Regions from separate parts of the Mesorhizobium sp. ESP6-5 genome, predicted to be linked through region 2. Evidence: predicted binding sites of a transcription regulator. Region 2 holds the regulator's gene; each other region holds the start of a gene.
The links. The regulator LexA, encoded in region 2, represses DNA repair genes until DNA is damaged. The targets are predictions, from matches to a motif close to TGTTCNNNNTGTGTTCNG.
Positions count from the first base shown of each region.

Region 1 (5,584 bases), on a different contig from region 2:
GTAATCGCCCGGCTTGGTGCCCACCGAGCCGTGGCCGCCGGCGACGATGACCACGAACTGGCGTCCGTCCGCGACGGTGTAGGTCATCGGCGTCGATTGCCCTCCGGCCGGCAGCCGCGCCTGCCAGAGCTGCTTGCCTGACGTCAGGTCATAGGCGCGCAGATAGTCGTCGACCGCGGCACCCAGGAAGGCGACACCGCCGGCGGTGATCATCGGGCCGCCAATGCCGGGCACCCCGACCTTGAACGGCAACGGCAGCGGCGTCATGTCATAGACGGTGCCGTTGCGGTGCTTGTAGGCAATCGCGCCGGTGCGAAGATCGACGCCCGCGACGTAGCCCCAGGGCGGCGCCTGGCAGGGAATGCCGAGTGGCGACAGGAACGGTCCCATCACCACGGCATAGGGCGCGCCGTCATTGCGGTTCAACCCCTGCTCGCTGCCCTTGGTGTCGCCCGGCGGCGGCACGTCGGCGCGCGGCACCAGCCGCGACGTGAAGGCAAGATAGGTTGGCATCCCGAACATCACTTGCCGCACCGGATCGACCGCCACGCCACCCCAGTTGAACGTGCCGAAATTGCCGGGATAAACCAGCGATCCCTGCAGCGAAGGCGGCGTGTAGCGGCCTTCATAGCGCAATTTGTGAAGCGCGATGCGGCACGCCAGCTGGTCGAACATGGTGATGCCCCACATATCGTGCTCGGTCAGCGGCGGCGGGTTGAAGGAAAGATCGGACGCGGGCTGCGTCGGCGATGTGTGGTCGCCCTCGATGGCGCCGCCGGGCGCCGGCACTTCCTTGACCGCAATCACCGGCTCGCCGGTGCGCCGGTCGAGCACATAGAGGTCCCCTTGCTTGGTCGGCCCGACCAGCGCGGGCACCACGGAGCCGTCGGCCTTGGTGATGTCGATCAGGCTCGGCTGCGCCGGCACGTCCATGTCCCAGAGGTCATGGTGCACGGTCTGGCGCACCCATTTCAACTGCCCGGTGTTGAGGTCCAGCGCGGTGATCGAGGAGGAGAATTTCTCCACATTGGCACTGCGGCCCATGCCGAGCTGGTCCGGCGTCTGGTTGCCGAGCGGCACGTAGAGCAGGCCGAGCTTCTCGTCGGCGCTCGGCGTCGACCACATGTTGGGCGAGTTGGCGGTGTAGGTCTGGCCGGCCGGCAGCGGCGTCGTCTGGTCCGGATTGCCGGAATCCCAGTTCCACAGCAATTTGCCGCTGCTCGCATCATAGGCGCGGATGACGCCGGACGGCTCCTGCGTCGAATAATTGTCGTTGACCGCCCCGCCGACGATGATCTTGCCGCCGGCAATCAGCGGCGCCGAGGTCGAGTAGTAATAGCCCGACTTCGGATACGGCATGCCCGTCAACAGATTGAGCGTGCCGCCCTCGGCGAAGGCCGGGCAAACCTGCCCGTTGGCGGCGTCGAGCGCGATCAGCCGCGCATCCGAGGTCGGCAGGTAGACGCGCGCCGCGCAGGGCTGGCCGGCGGCGCCTGCTGCGTCGGCATAATAGGAGACGCCCCGGCAGGTCTGGTGCTGGCGGTCCTTGTCGAGCTTGATCTTGGGATCGTAGCGCCACTTCTCCTTGCCGGTCGCCGCATCGACGGCGATGGCGAAGTTGTGCGGCGTGCAGATATAGAGCGTGTCGCCCACTTTGAGCGGTGTCACCTGATAAGTGGTCTCGCCGACATCGTCGGGGCCCTTGACGTCGCCGGTGCGATAGGTCCAGGCCGGCTTCAGGTTGGCGACGTTTTCCGGCGTGATCTGGTCGAGCGGCGAATAGCGCTGGCCGAACTGCGTGCGCCCGTAATAGTGCCATTCGCCCGCAGGCACATCGCCGCCGAGATTGGCGTTGGGGATCACCTTGTCGGTGTCGAGGGCGCCGCCGATGTCCTTCGGGTCCGTGGTCATCGAATAGCCGGCCACCGCCAGCGATGCCAGCACGGCAAGGATCAAAGGGGCTCGCCCGTCCGGACCGGCAAGGCCGCGCCGCGCCCACGGCGTCAGCAGCCACAACGCCACCAGCACGATGATGCCGCCGCGGGGACCGAGTTCCCACCAGTCGAAGCCGGTTTCCCAGACCGCCCAGGCCAGCGTGCCGAGCACGATCGCCGCGTAGAGCCAGAGCGCCGTGGAACGGCGCCGGTAGAGCAGCCAGGCGGCGACCAGGAAGGCGAGACCGACGATGATGTAGTACCAACTGCCGCCCAGCGAAGCCAACCAGATGCCGCCGGCGCCAAGCGCCAGGCCTATGAGGAAGAGAATGAGGGAGGTGATGGTGACAGCCAAGATGATACTCCTTCGACTGTTGCGCGCATGGGGCGGGCAAGGGCAACCCGGCATTGCGTGTTGCCCGTGCAACTTTCTCCCGACGGCGGCGCCTGTCAAGCGTAGGTCGCGGACCCGCGGGCAGCAACCTCGTTCCGCCTGGGATTGTTCCACAACGGCGGTTCCCATATCGGTGAAGCCGCCGTATCGGGCACTTTACCGGAACAAAACGTAGACAGTTCTGGTCTTTCCCTCCCGAATCACTACATTCGGGGGAGATGTCCGGCTTTTCCGAAGACATGCCCTTTTTCGACGAACCCAATGCGCGGCCCACGGCCCCGTCGGGCATTGCCGCGCGCGCCATGGCTGCCCGCGGCGGCCAAAACAATGCGCCCGACTATCTCAGGGGCTTGAATCCCGAGCAGCGGCTGGCCGTGGAGACCACCGAAGGCCCGGTTCTGGTGCTGGCCGGCGCCGGCACGGGCAAGACGCGCGTGCTGACCACCCGCATCGCCCACATCCTTGCCACCGGCAGGGCCTTCCCCTCGCAGATCCTGGCCGTCACCTTCACCAACAAGGCCGCGCGCGAGATGAAACAGCGCATCGGCATCCTGATCGGCGAAGGCAATGTCGAGGGCATGCCGTGGCTCGGCACCTTCCACTCGATCGGGGTGAAACTGCTGCGCCGCCACGCCGAGCTTGCCGGCCTGAGATCCGACTTCACCATCCTCGATACCGACGACGTCGTGCGCTTGATCAAGCAGCTGATCCAGGCCGAGGGCCTGGACGACAAGCGCTGGCCCGCGAAACAATTCGCCCAGATGATCGACGGCTGGAAGAACAAGGGCCAGGGTCCGGCCGATATCGCCGAGGGCGATGCGCGCAGCTTCGCCAACGGCAAGGGCCGCGAGCTCTACAAGGCCTATCAGGAGCGGCTGCAGACGCTGAACGCCTGCGATTTCGGCGATTTGCTCTGCCACCCGATCCGCATCCTCCGCGCCAATCCCGATGTGCTGAAGGACTATCACCGGCGGTTCAAATACATCCTCGTCGACGAGTACCAGGACACCAACACTGCCCAATACATGTGGCTGCGTCTCTTGGCGCAAAGGCCGAGCGGATCACAACCAGCGCGAAGTGGTTCTCCGGGTGGGCGCGCTCCAAGTTTTTCCGGTGTTTCGGATAAAACGGAAGCGGCTAGCTATAGACCCGCAACTCCAGAGGACGATTCAGCAGTTTCGGCCGAAGGCCGCAAGCCCGACCGGGCGTCCGAGCCGTTGCGAGGCCCCCGCGGAGGGCCCGCGCCGGCAGGCGCGGAACAGCCCGTGAGCGAAAACAAAGTTAACATCTGCTGCGTCGGCGATGACGACCAGTCGATCTATGGCTGGCGCGGCGCCGAGGTCGACAACATCCTGCGCTTCGACAAGGATTTTCCGGGCGCCACCATCATCCGGCTGGAGCGCAACTACCGCTCGACCGCGCACATACTGGGCGCCGCCTCCCATCTCATCGCCTACAATGAGGGCCGTTTCGGCAAAACGCTGTTCACCGACCGCAACGATCCGGAGGACGGCAAGGTCAACGTCCACGCCGCCTGGGATTCGGAGGAGGAAGCCCGCGCCATCGGCGAGACCATCGAGGCCTACCAGCGCCAGAAGCACAATTTGAACGACATGGCGATCCTGGTCCGCGCGTCCTTCCAGATGCGCGCCTTCGAGGACCGCTTCATCACGCTCGGCCTTAACTACCGCGTCATCGGCGGTCCGCGTTTTTACGAGCGCATGGAAATCCGCGACGCGCTGGCCTTCTTCCGCGTCGTCGCCAACAGCACCGACGACCTCGCCTTCGAGCGCATCGTCAATGTGCCCAAGCGCGGCTTGGGCGAAGCGACCATCCGCCAGATCCACGACACCGCGCGCGCCTTGCGCATCCCGATGCTGGAGGCGGCGGGTACACTGGCGGAAAGCGACGAGCTGAAGCCGAAACCGCGCGCCGCGCTGCGCGAGGTCGCTGCCAATTTCGAACGCTGGCAAAAGGCGCTGGAAACCACGCCGCACACCGAACTTGCCGAGACCATTCTCGAGGAGAGCGGCTACACCGACATGTGGAAGAACGACCGCTCGGCGGAAGCCCCCGGGCGGCTTGAGAACCTGAAGGAACTGATCCGTTCGATGGAGGAGTACGAATCGCTGCGCTCCTTCCTCGAACATGTCGCGCTGGTCATGGATGCCGAGCAGAATGCCGGGCTCGATGCCGTCTCCATCATGACGCTGCATTCGGCCAAGGGCCTCGAATTCGAGACCGTCTTCCTGCCCGGCTGGGAAGAAGGCCTCTTTCCCCATCAGCGCGCACTCGACGAAGGCGGCCGCTCCGGGCTCGAGGAAGAGCGGCGGCTCGCCTATGTCGGGCTGACGCGGGCCAAGAAGAACCTGCATATCTGGTTCGTCTCCAACCGCCTCATCCACGGGCTCTGGCAATCGACCATCCCGTCGCGCTTTCTCGAGGAACTGCCGGAAGCCCATGTCGAGGTCGCCGAAGCCGGCAACTCCTATGGCGGCTACGGCAATCCCTATGGCGGCGGCTCGTTCGCATCCGGCCGTGGCGGCGGCCAGGGGGCGGGAAGACAGAACCCCTATGGCGCTTCGCGCTTCGACAATATCGGCGGCACTTCGGGCGGCGGGGAAAAATCCGGCGCCTTCTCTAACACCTATTCGACGCCGGGTTGGCAGCGTGCGCAGGCCAACCGCACCGAGGCGACCGACCGCAACTGGGGCACGCGTTCGGGCCATCAGGTCGAACGCATCGGCTATGGTGAAACAGACTCCGGCTACGGCGCCGGCCGCACCAGCGTCAAGGGCCGCACCATCGACGGTGAACTGGTCGCCAAGTCCGTCTCCGACACGCCGTCCGCCTTCAGCGTCGGCGACCGCGTCTTCCACCAGAAATTCGGCAACGGCAACATTTCAGCCATCGAGGGCAACAAGCTGACCATCGACTTCGATAAGGCCGGCCAGAAGCGCGTACTGGACGGGTTTGTGCTGCCAGTGTGAGGCTGCCAGCCTCGAAGGCTGACGTCCGGCCTCAATCCACCTTCTTCTCGCCCTTCTCCCCGGCCTTCACGATATCCCCCGTCGTAAACAGGATTTCCTTCAGTTCCACGCGCCAATCCGTCTTCTGGCGCAGCAGGAATTCGAGGTCCATGCCGAAATGCTTGAACTCCTCGCTCTGTGCGTTCTTCATGATCGCCTTGGCCTGCGGGTTCTTCTCGACCGACATGCGCTGTTCGTACCAGCTGATCGCTTCCGCCTCCTCGATC
Region 1 covers NZ_JAIUGR010000001.1:326,588-332,171, forward strand. The annotation lists gene LB524_RS01610 (glucose/quinate/shikimate family membrane-bound PQQ-dependent dehydrogenase) at 1-2,289, opposite strand, end outside; gene LB524_RS01615 (ATP-dependent helicase) at 2,547-5,318, shown strand; gene LB524_RS01620 (hypothetical protein) at 5,350-5,584, opposite strand, start outside.
Region 1: the regulator LexA is predicted to act here: its motif matches at 2,489-2,506, upstream of LB524_RS01615 (ATP-dependent helicase).

Region 2 (5,584 bases):
CTGGATCAGGTTCGAGGCCGGGCCGTAGATCACGTCGGCCTTGCCGGCGAGCGAAGCGATGCGTTGCTGGATGTCATTGACGTTGTCGATGCCGACCTCCACCACCTCGAAGCCCGCGGCCGGTGCCGCCGCCTTGATCTTTTCGACCAAGGCAACGTCATTGGCCTCACCGGGATTATAAGGCACGCCGAAGCGCTTGGCGTTCGGCAGCAGCTTCTTGGTGAAGGCCATCACCGCGGCGACGTCCTGCAGATCGCTGGCGCCGGTCATGCCTTCGTCTCCGGCGTCCCATGACGGCACCAGCTTGGCCGCCACCGGATCGGTGACCGCGGCAAAAACGATCGGAATGCCGGAACCGGCAAGCGCTTTCTTGGCGATCTGCGATACCGGCGTGGTGATGGTGTAGATCAGCTTGGGCTGCTCGGCCTGCAGCTTGGCGATCATCTGCGGCACCAGCGATGCATCGAAATTGGTGTGGCTCTCCGTGTAGACGACGTCCTTACCCTCGACGTAGCCATTATCCGTCAGCGCCTTCTTGAAGCCGGCTATGGCGGCGTTCAATTGCGGATGCTCGCCGAAATTGGCAATGCCGATACGGATCTGATCGGCCGCGGCACTGCCGGCACTGACCATCAATGCGCCTGCCAGGGCCAAGCCCGACAACCAAGCGGATTTCGACTTCAACATCATTTCCTCCCAGATTTGATCAGGGCCGCTTGGAAACGCGGCTACTACGGCGATCATGGTGAGTCCGCTGGTCTGTGTCAAACATTATATATAATTGTTGCTGTGACGCACTATCATATATACTTTTCGCCAGACGACGGATTGATCACCATGCTGAATGAAACGAGTTCCACAAAAACGGAAGCCGCCTATCAGCTGTTGCGGCGCGACATCCTGACCACGCGCCTCATGCCCGGCGCCCCGCTCAAACTGAGTGCGCTGCGCGGCACCTATGGCGTCGGCTGGACACCGTTGCGCGAAGCCCTGTCGCGGCTCGAGGCCGAACGCCTGGTCACCGCGATCAGCAATCGTGGTTTTGCCGTGGCTCCGGTGTCGCGGGCCGAGCTGGAGGATCTGGCACGCGCCAGGATGGTGATCGAGATACCCCTGTTCCTCGAATCGATGGAAAAAGGCGGCAGGGAGTGGGAGGATGCCGTGGTCACCGCCCACTACCGGCTCTCGCGTTGCAAGACGGCGGTCGACGATCCCTCGGACGCGGCCGTCGACAGATGGGACGAGAACCACGAGGCTTTCCATGCGGCGCTGCTGAGCGCCGCCACATGCGACTGGCTGTTGCGGTTCCGCTCGACGATCTCGGATCAGCTGCGCCGGCATCATCGCTTTCTTGGTCTGGCGCCGACACTGCGGGCCGCGGCCGGCCTCAAGGATGGCTATGAAGAGGCAATCGAAGCGCTACGCGAAGCGATTGCGATCGAACACCATACCGCGATCATGGAAGCGGCGCTCGACCGTGACGTCGAGCGGGCCAAGGCGCTGATGACGGCGCATATCGGCTACACACTGCACGTCTATGTCCACAGCGAAGACAGCGGCGCTACCAGATACGCCGCTCGCGCCGGCAGCTTGAAGGCGGGTTCGGGATAACTTCAGCGCTTCCGCGACGCCTATTCGAACGCGCTGGCCGGAGTGCGCCGAACGCCCCGATCCATGGCCGCCCGAAGCTACCAATCGTTGGCATTTTGGTTTCGTTTCGTTCCGCGAATAATGGCTCCGCGAATTATACGTCCCTCCGAGGAGAAGCCTTCCAACTAACTGATGCCAAAGCCTCGTCGGCGGATGGGCCACAGGCCATTAACCAAAACGATTTCAATGCGCCTGCCGACGGCGGAAAGGACTGGTTGCCGCCCGCCGTCGCGGGCAAAAAACTTCAGACCCCTTAACAAATTCATTAAACTTTAAACGGTTGCAGAACACAACTGGAACAGATAGTGTTTGTTCTGGGTTTGTTTTTTCGATTCTGGTTCAACCTTTCGTTCAATGTCTTGGGGGCCGCCATGCTGACACGCAAGCAACATGAACTGCTGATGTTCATCCACGAACGGCTCAAGGAAAGCGGGATACCGCCTTCCTTCGACGAGATGAAGGAAGCACTCGATCTTGCCTCCAAGTCGGGGATCCATCGCCTGATCACGGCCCTGGAGGAGCGCGGCTTCATTCGCCGGCTACCCAATCGGGCGCGCGCGCTGGAAGTGCTGCGGCTGCCGGACTCGATCGCGCCGGGCCTCAATGCGGCAAAGAAGTTCTCGCCAAGCGTCATCCAAGGCAGCCTTGGCCAAGGCAGTCTCGGACGCCAGATCAGGCCGGCCGCTGCGCCTTCGCGCCTGCCCGCGGCCGGCAACGACGACGACGCGGTTTCAGCCGTGTCCATCCCGGTCATGGGCCGTATCGCCGCCGGTGTGCCGATCGATGCCATCCAGCATCAGACGCATTCGATCTCGGTGCCGCCGGACATGATCATGGGCGGCGAGCACTATGCGTTGGAGGTCAAGGGCGACTCGATGATCGAGGCTGGTATCTTCGATGGAGACACGGTCATTATCCGCAATGCCGACACGGCAAGCCCGGGCGAAATTATCGTGGCACTGGTCGACGAAGAGGAAGCGACACTGAAGCGGTTCCGCCGCAAAGGCGCTTCGATCGCGCTCGAGGCCGCCAATCCAGCCTACGAAACGCGCATTTTCGGGCCGGACAGGGTCAAGGTACAAGGCAAGCTGGTCGGGTTGATCAGGCGCTACTGAACCGGCTTGTCATCGGGCTTGTCGGGTTTTTTGTACGGCGGCAGCCCCCTCGCCTCGCGTGAGAATTTTCGCTGTTCGTGCCAGGGCCGATATGGTCCGTCGACGGCAAATGCGATCGCGGCCCGGGTCGTGGCCGACTGGGGATTGAAGAAGACGGCAGCGCTTCCCTTGCGGGCGAGCTGCCGTTTGGTGACGACGAGAACCAGTGGATTGTGGCAGGCGTCATAGGCGGTTGCGTCATTGACGATGATCAGGTCGGCGAAAGCGCAGGCTTTCCAGGTGGTCTTGCGGTCCTCGACATAGGCAATGATCGCGCCGGAAGGGTGCCTGGCAAGGCACAGGCCTTCGCGGCAGTAGAAGGGCGATCCCGGCGGCAGGTCGGTGGGACTGGCAACATCGAATTGCCTGTCTGTCGTGTCGAACATTTCCGGTTTGACGATTGTTTCGGAGATCAGGGCGCGCTTCCAGTTGTCGGTTGCGAATTCGTTCGGACGTTCCCGGTTGACGGCCAGTTCGCCATTGCCGATCGGCAGCGCGACCAGCCGCGCATCTTCCGAGATCAGCACATCGGGCGCGCGTGTGTGCGACACAGTCAACAGGCCGGCGAGCGCGAATGGCAGCGCCGCGAGCCGCAGCCATGTCGTCGCCATCGTCGCGATAACCAGCGCGACGGTGACCAGCAGCACGGATTGCTGCGAAATCAGCCCGACTCCATCGACCGGAGAGCGCTCCGATATCCACGCCGACACGGCGATCATTGCTGTCAGGCCCTTGCCCATGAGGTAGAGAGCCGGCCAATCCAATCCGAATGGCATCAACAGCGCGCTGGCGACGGCCAGGAACATCACGACCGACACGATAGGCATCACGGCCAGATTGGCGAACAGGCTGAGCGGCGATACCCGCTGGAAATGCCAGATGGCAAACAGTGCCGTGGCGCTGCCGGCGATAATGGACGTCATGGCCAGTCCACCTGTCGCCAGCAGGAATTTTCGCGTCAGGAACCCGGGCAGCGATCGCTTTGGCGGCGGTGGCCGCGTCTTTCCCGCACGGTGATCGGCCCAGCCGGCATAAGCGCCAACCAGGGCCGCGGTCGCGGCGAACGACATCTGAAAGCTCGGGCCGACGACCTCGTGAGGCGAGACCAGGATGACGGCGATCGCCGAGATCCCCAGATTGCGCATGGTCAGCGCAGCGCGATCGAAGAAGACGGCAATCAGCATCACCGCCAGCATGATGAAGCTGCGTTCGGCGGCAACGACGACACCGGAAATGATGAGATAGGCCGCGATCGAGAACAGTGCGGCGGCGGCCGCGTATTTCTTCACCGGCCGGCGCGCGGAAAAGTCTGGAAACAGCGCGAAGGCACCACGCAGCAGACCCATGATGGTGCCGGCCACAAGCGCCATATGCAGTCCCGAAATAGAGATGATGTGATAGATGCCGGTACGCCGCATCGCTTCATTGATTTCATCGGGTATGCCGGCGCGCACGCCGACGATCAGCGCCGCCGCGATCTCGCCTTCAGCGCCGCCGACGCTGCCCCTGATGTGGTCGGCGATGGCTTCGCGGGCATTTTCGATGCCTGAAAAAAGGCGAGCCGATAGCGGCATCTCACCGTCGTCGGCGGAAACAACCGTTGGATTGCCGAGAAAGAAGCCGCTGCCGCCGATGCCGGCGAAATAGCTGTCAAAAGAGAAGTCGTAGCTGTCCGGCCGCACCGGGCCGGTCGGCGGCAACAGTTTGGCGTAGCCTGTGATGAGCGAGCCGGCGGTCATTCCCGGCGGTATCTTGCGTGCGGAAAGCCGGACCCTTTCCGGCGCATAGCGCAGTTTCGGCCGGGCGGTCGAAATCACGTCCATGGTCAGCCGGATGCGGCCGCTCTCCATCTCCTCGATCGAGACCACGCGGCCGGTCAGTTGCGTGGAGATTTCCGAACCCAGCATCCGGGTTCCGGCTCGCCATGTTTCGACCTTCGCCGCGAGTAGGCCCAGCGCGCACAACAGCACTGCCATGAAACACAGATGGGTTTTCGACCAGGAGCGCGAGACGAAGGCACAGACCGCCATCAGCACCACGACCGCGACGGGTTTTGCAAAGTCGGGCTCGGATGCCAGCGAGAAATAGGCGATCGCCCCAACGGCCAGACAGACCGGCACCAGCAGGAACGCGATGCCCCGGTCGAGTTCGAGCTCCGCCGCCTTGGCCACGCCATGGCGCACGCGAGGCAAGGATACCAGGCCGACTTGCCGGCGCACGCGCGCGATCCTGCCCGCGGCAGGAGCCGGCGCCGGCTCCTGCCCACCTGCCTGCAGCGACCTGGTTTCGGGTGTAGCCACGAGCGGAGATGGCAGTGGGATCGTCGCAGGCGCCGCAAACAGGGATCGCTCGCTGACGCCGATAGCGGCATCCTCGCCCCGATCCGAGCCCCGGCCTCGTCCAGTCATCGGGTCTGCCCCTTGCACCCTCGACGTCCTATGCTACATGAACGCGCAACGCGCGAAAGTCCGCACGCTCTGCACCCAGCTTCAGACGTTTTCCGAGAGTTCCATGCCCGACAAGGTCATCACCCGTTTTGCCCCCTCGCCGACCGGCTATCTGCACATCGGCGGCGCGCGCACGGCGCTCTTCAACTGGCTCTATGCGAAGCATACCGGCGGCACGATGCTGCTGCGCATCGAGGACACCGATCGCGAGCGTTCGACCGATGCGGCCACATCGGCCATTCTCGATGGCCTGACCTGGCTTGGCCTTTCGTGGGACGGTGACGCGGTCTCCCAATTCGAGCGCGCGCCGCGCCATCGCGAGGTGGCCGAGGA
Region 2 covers NZ_JAIUGR010000008.1:37,743-43,326, forward strand. The annotation lists gene LB524_RS14700 (ABC transporter substrate-binding protein) at 1-687, opposite strand, end outside; gene LB524_RS14705 (GntR family transcriptional regulator) at 838-1,611, shown strand; gene lexA (transcriptional repressor LexA) at 2,022-2,765, shown strand; gene LB524_RS14715 (ComEC/Rec2 family competence protein) at 2,759-5,212, opposite strand; gene gltX (glutamate--tRNA ligase) at 5,316-5,584, shown strand, end outside.

Region 3 (5,584 bases), on a different contig from region 2:
CAGCAGGAATTTGAGATGCCGCCAGCCGTCGCGCCAGGTCCTGAGATGCGGCGGCCTGCTGCGGCCGTCGGGCTTGAGCGTGGTCGGCACTTCCTCGATGCGCAGCCCGGCAAGCGCGCTGCGCACCACCATTTCGCTGGCGAATTCCATCCCGGTGGTCTGCAGATCGAGCTTCCTGATGCTGCCGGCGTTGAAGCCGCGCAGGCCGCAGTGGAAGTCGCCGGTCTTGATGCGGAAGAACAGGCGGCCGACGAAGCTCAGCACCGGATTGCCGAGATAGCGATGCAGAGCCGGCATGGCACCAGCCTCTATGCCGCCGTGGAAGCGGTTGCCCATGACCAGGTCGGCGCCGCCGCGCAGCCGCGCCACGAATGCCTCCAGTGCGCCGAAATCATAGCTGTCATCGGCATCGCCCATGATGATGAAGCGGCCCCTGGCGGCGGCGATGCCGCCCAGAAGCGCCGCGCCATAGCCCTTCTGCGCGACCGGGACGACACGAGCACCGCCCTGCGCGGCGATCTCCCGCGAGCCGTCGGTGCTGCCATTGTCTGATATCAGCACCTCGCCCGCTATGCCTGTTTGGTCGAGAAAGGCCTTGGCCTTGCCGATGCAGACGGCGAGCGTCTCGGCCTCGTTGAGGCACGGCATCAGAATGGTGAGTTCGAGCTGCTGGGTCGAGGCTGCGCGGACGGCAGTGAGCGCGTTCATGGTCGTCGTTCCATCGGGTGCCCGGCGCTGCGTCAGGTCGGCCGGCTGCATTCGAAGCTTACCGTCGCACGGCAAGGCTTAAGAAAGCGATGATGTCAGTCCTCGTCTTGTCTGCAACCGGCAGACGCGCCTTGCTGATCCCAATGTTCAAAACGTCGCGATTGGCAGAACGCGCCGCGACGCTTATATCGCTTGCGTCGACTATGCTGGGGACCTGCCATGAAGTTGAAAATCGCCGTCCAGATGGACCATGTCTCCACCGTGTCGATCGCCGGCGACACCTCGTTCGCCCTGTCGCTGGAGGCGCAGCGGCGCGGTCACCAGCTGTTCCACTACACGCCCGACCGGCTGTCGATGCGCGACGGCAAGGTGTTTGCCCGCGTCGAGGAGATGACGGTGCGCGACGAAAAGGGCAGCCACTATTCGCTGGGCGAAAAGGTGCGCACCGACTTGTCCGAAATGGACGTCGTCCTGCTGCGCCAGGACCCGCCCTTCGACATGAACTACATCACCACGACCCACATCCTCGAGCGCATCCATCCAAAGACGCTGGTCGTCAACGACCCGGCCTGGGTGCGCAACAGCCCGGAAAAGATTTTCGTCACCGAGTTCCCGGACCTGATGCCGGACACGCTGATCACCAAGGATCCGCTCGAAGTCGCCGCCTTCCGCAAGGAATTCGGCGACATCATCGTCAAGCCGCTCTACGGCAATGGCGGCGCCGGCATCTTCCACATGCTTGAAGCCGACCGCAATCTCGCCTCGCTGCTCGAAATGTTCGGCCAGATGTTTCGCGAGCCCTATATCGTGCAGCGTTACCTGAAGGATGTGCGCAAGGGCGACAAACGCATCATTCTGATCGACGGCGAGCCGGTCGGCGCCATCAACCGGGTGCCGGCCGAGCACGACTCCCGCTCCAACATGCATGTCGGCGGCCGCGCCGAGAAGACCGAGTTGACGACACGCGAGCGCGAAATCTGTGCCCGCATCGGGCCGTCGCTGAAAGAGCGCGGCTTCATCCTGGTCGGCATCGACGTCATCGGCGACTACATGACCGAGATCAACGTCACCTCGCCGACCGGCGTGCGCGAGGTCAAGCGCTTCGGCGGCGCCGACATCGCCAGCCTGTTCTGGGACGCGGTGGAGGGGAAGCGGACATAATTTGTTTTCAGTTTGTGTTAACCATGTTCCGCTTTTGCAGCCGGGCACAACCGGCGCGCAACCTGTGCGGCTACCGGTTGCGCCAATGTTCCCGATTTGATCAAGAGTGGCGCCTCAGAGCCGGCGCTGTTCGCGCTCTCCCTGACGTCAGCCGTCTGGGACCCAATCTCGGAACAGCTTGATCTTAGGCGTGTTGCGGCGGCTTTCGGAATGCACCAGCCAGTAGTCGCTCCATGCGCTCACCTCACTTGTTCCTGTAATGTTCTTGCCCTGGGCTGAAATCTGTGGTTGTCTTGCGTTGACGTCGCTCGCGGCCCGTTAAGGGGCAAGGGCGAGCCGGCATCGGGGGCAGACAATGGTGGCGCGGGTTCGTACGGTCGCTTTCCAGGGCATCGAGGCGGTGTCGGTCGACGTGCAGGTGATGATCGCGCCCGGCAAGGTCAACATGCATATCGTCGGCCTGCCAGACAAGGCGGTGGCGGAAAGCCGCGAGCGGGTGCAGGCGGCTTTGCATGCGTCGGGCCTGTCGATGCCGTCGAAGAAGGTGACCGTCAACCTGGCGCCCGCCGATCTGCCGAAGGAAGGCAGCCACTACGATCTGCCGATCGCGCTTGGCTTGATGGCAGCCCTTGGCGCCATTCCGGGCGACATGCTGGCTGGCTATGTCGTGCTGGGCGAGCTGTCGCTCGACGGTACGATCACCGCCGTTGCCGGTGCCTTGCCGGCGGCGATCGGCGCCAATGCCGAAGGCAAAGGGCTGATCTGTCCCTTCGCCTGCGGGCCGGAAGCGGCCTGGGCGGGGCGGGAATTCGACATTCTCGCGCCCCGCAGCCTGATTGCGATCGCCAATCATTTTCGCGGCACGCAGGTGCTGTCGCGCCCGGAGGCCGGCATCCGCGCGGCGGCGCGCGACCTGCCCGACCTTGCCGACATCAAGGGCCAGGAGACGGCGAAGCGGGCGCTGGAAGTGGCGGCCGCCGGCGGACACAATCTGCTCATGATCGGTCCGCCAGGCTCAGGCAAATCGATGCTGGCGCAGCGCCTGCCGTCGATCCTGCCGCCACTGGCGCCGAAGGAACTGCTCGAAGTCTCGATGATCGCCTCGGTGGCCGGCGAGCTCGGCGAAGGCAAGCTGACCGACCGGCGGCCGTTCCGCGCCCCGCACCATTCGGCCTCGATGGCGGCGATGGTGGGCGGCGGCCTGCGCGCGCGGCCGGGCGAGGTGTCGCTCGCTCATCACGGCGTGCTGTTCCTCGACGAGTTCCCCGAATTCACGCCGCAGACGCTCGATGCGCTGCGCCAGCCGCTTGAAACCGGCGACTGCATGATCGCACGGGCCAACCATCGCGTCACCTATCCGGCCCGCATCCAGCTGGTGGCGGCGATGAACCCGTGCCGCTGCGGCATGGCCGGCGAACCGGGTTATCGCTGCCTGCGCGGCGATCGTTGCCGCACCGATTACCAGGCGCGCATTTCAGGTCCGCTGCTCGACCGCATCGATCTCAGGATCGAAGTGCCGGCGGTCTCGGCCAGCGACCTGATCCGGCCGGATCGAGCGGAAAAGAGCGCCGACGTGGCGTCGCGCGTGGCGCGTGCCCGCACCATCCAGCGCGAGCGTTTCGAGCGGCTCGGCGTCAACAGCGCCACCACCAACGCGCATTGTTCTCCTGCCGTCATCGAGACGATCGCCATGCCGGACGCCGCAGGCCTGTCGCTGCTCAAGGATGCCAGCGAAAAACTCGCCTTTTCGGCGCGGGCCTACCACCGGGTGCTCAAAGTGGCGCGCACGCTCGCCGACCTCGACGCCAGCGAATGTGTCGGCCGCATCCATCTGGCCGAAGCGATTTCCTATCGCATGAGTTCGGAGCGTATGGCGCAGGCGGCGTAGCCGCGTTCCGCCCAGCTCCGGTTACCTATCGCAAGGTCCCGATGAAATGCAGGCGACGGTCGAAAAACACGCTGGCCGGGAACGGATAGAGCGACAGCTTCTCACGCCAGGTGCGGGGTGTCATGCCCGCGGCGGCAAAAATGGTGTCCCACTCGGCCTTCGAGAGATAGTTGTAAGGCAGGCGCACATTGTGCCCCTTGTTGCCCACCCAATCCATGAAACGAAGCGTCTGGTAAGCCGCGAAGCCTTCGCGCAGGTGATCCTTGATGACAACGCCCTTGCGCGCCACCCGGGCCGCCTCGCGCACGAGATGGCCCGGGTGGTCGGCATGATGCAGCACATCGACAATCGTCACCCAGTCATAGGAGCCATTCGCGGCGGGAATGGTGCTGCCATCGAACAGTTCTACCGGGATATGGGTTTGCGGCCTGATCAGCACGTCAATGCCGCGAAACGTCAGCCCCGGCTTTTTTTCCATGATCGCCTTGGCGATGGAGCCGTCGCCGCAGCCGAGATCGAGAACGGTGCCGGCCGGGCCCAGTTCGTCGGCCAGCCGGTCGGACAGGATGCGCACGCGGCGCTGGAAAACCGCCCGGTCATGGACGGAATTCAACAGTTTCTTTTCGATCGCCATCGTGTTGGCCATGCCAATGCTCCCGAGCCTTCCAGCCAGCACTAACTGAAAAAAGCAAAGGAACCGTATCCAGCCATAAGAGCCTGCCGCCTTCGGCACGACATTGCCGCTGGGGCTGACGCCGCCGTCTTCGCCGCTCGATGGCCGACTACGCGGACCGGCGACATCCAGTCGGCGCTCCAAACCCTTTCAACGTGGCATCGCCCTACCCTTGACGGGCCTTCAACTCCAGCCTGCGCTTGTGCAGCACAGGCTCGGTGTAGCCGTTGGGCTGGCTTGTTCCCTTGAACACCAGGTCGCAGGCGGCGTGGAAGGCGATCGACTTTTCGAAGTCGGCGGCCATCGGCCGGTAGAGCGGGTCGCCGACATTCTGCAGATCGACAATTGCCGCCATGCGCCGCAAGGAATCCATCACCTGGATTTCCGAGCAGACCTTGTGGCGCAGCCAGTTGGCGATGTGCTGCGAGGAGATGCGCAGCGTGGCGCGGTCTTCCATCAGGCCGACATCGTTGATGTCGGGAACCTTGGAGCAGCCGACGCCCTGGTCGATCCAGCGCACGACATAGCCCAGAATGCCTTGGGCATTGTTGTCGAGTTCGCGCTGGATCTCGTCGGGCGTCCAATTCGGCCGCACGGCCACCGGCACCGACAATATGTCGTCGAGCTTGGCCTTGGGCCGGCTCTTCAGCGCCGCCTGGACCGCATGGACATCGACCTTGTGATAGTGCGTGGCGTGCAACGTCGCCGCCGTTGGCGATGGCACCCAGGCGGTGTTGGCGCCGGCCTTGGGGTGAGCGATCTTCTCGGCCAGCATCGCGGCCATCAAGTCGGGCATCGCCCACATGCCCTTGCCGATCTGGGCATGGCCGGCGAGCCCGCATTCCAAGCCCGTGTCGACGTTCCAGGCCTCATAGGCGGAAATCCAGGCGGCCTGCTTCATGTCACCCTTGCGGATCATCGGGCCGGCTTCCATCGAGGTGTGGATCTCGTCGCCGGTGCGGTCGAGGAAGCCGGTGTTGATGAACACCACGCGCTCCCTCGCGGCGCGGATCGCTTCCTTGAGGTTGATTGTGGTGCGCCGCTCCTCGTCCATGATGCCCATCTTGATGGTGTTCCGGGCCATGCCGAGCAGGGCTTCGACACGATCGAACATCTCGACGGCGAAGGCGACTTCCTCCGGGCCATGCATCTTG
Region 3 covers NZ_JAIUGR010000004.1:101,559-107,142, reverse strand. The annotation lists gene LB524_RS07470 (glycosyltransferase family 2 protein) at 1-708, opposite strand, end outside; gene gshB (glutathione synthase) at 928-1,869, shown strand; gene LB524_RS07460 (YifB family Mg chelatase-like AAA ATPase) at 2,225-3,757, shown strand; gene LB524_RS07455 (class I SAM-dependent methyltransferase) at 3,783-4,403, opposite strand; gene LB524_RS07450 (malate synthase G) at 4,597-5,584, opposite strand, start outside.
Region 3: the regulator LexA is predicted to act here: its motif matches at 2,119-2,136, upstream of LB524_RS07460 (YifB family Mg chelatase-like AAA ATPase).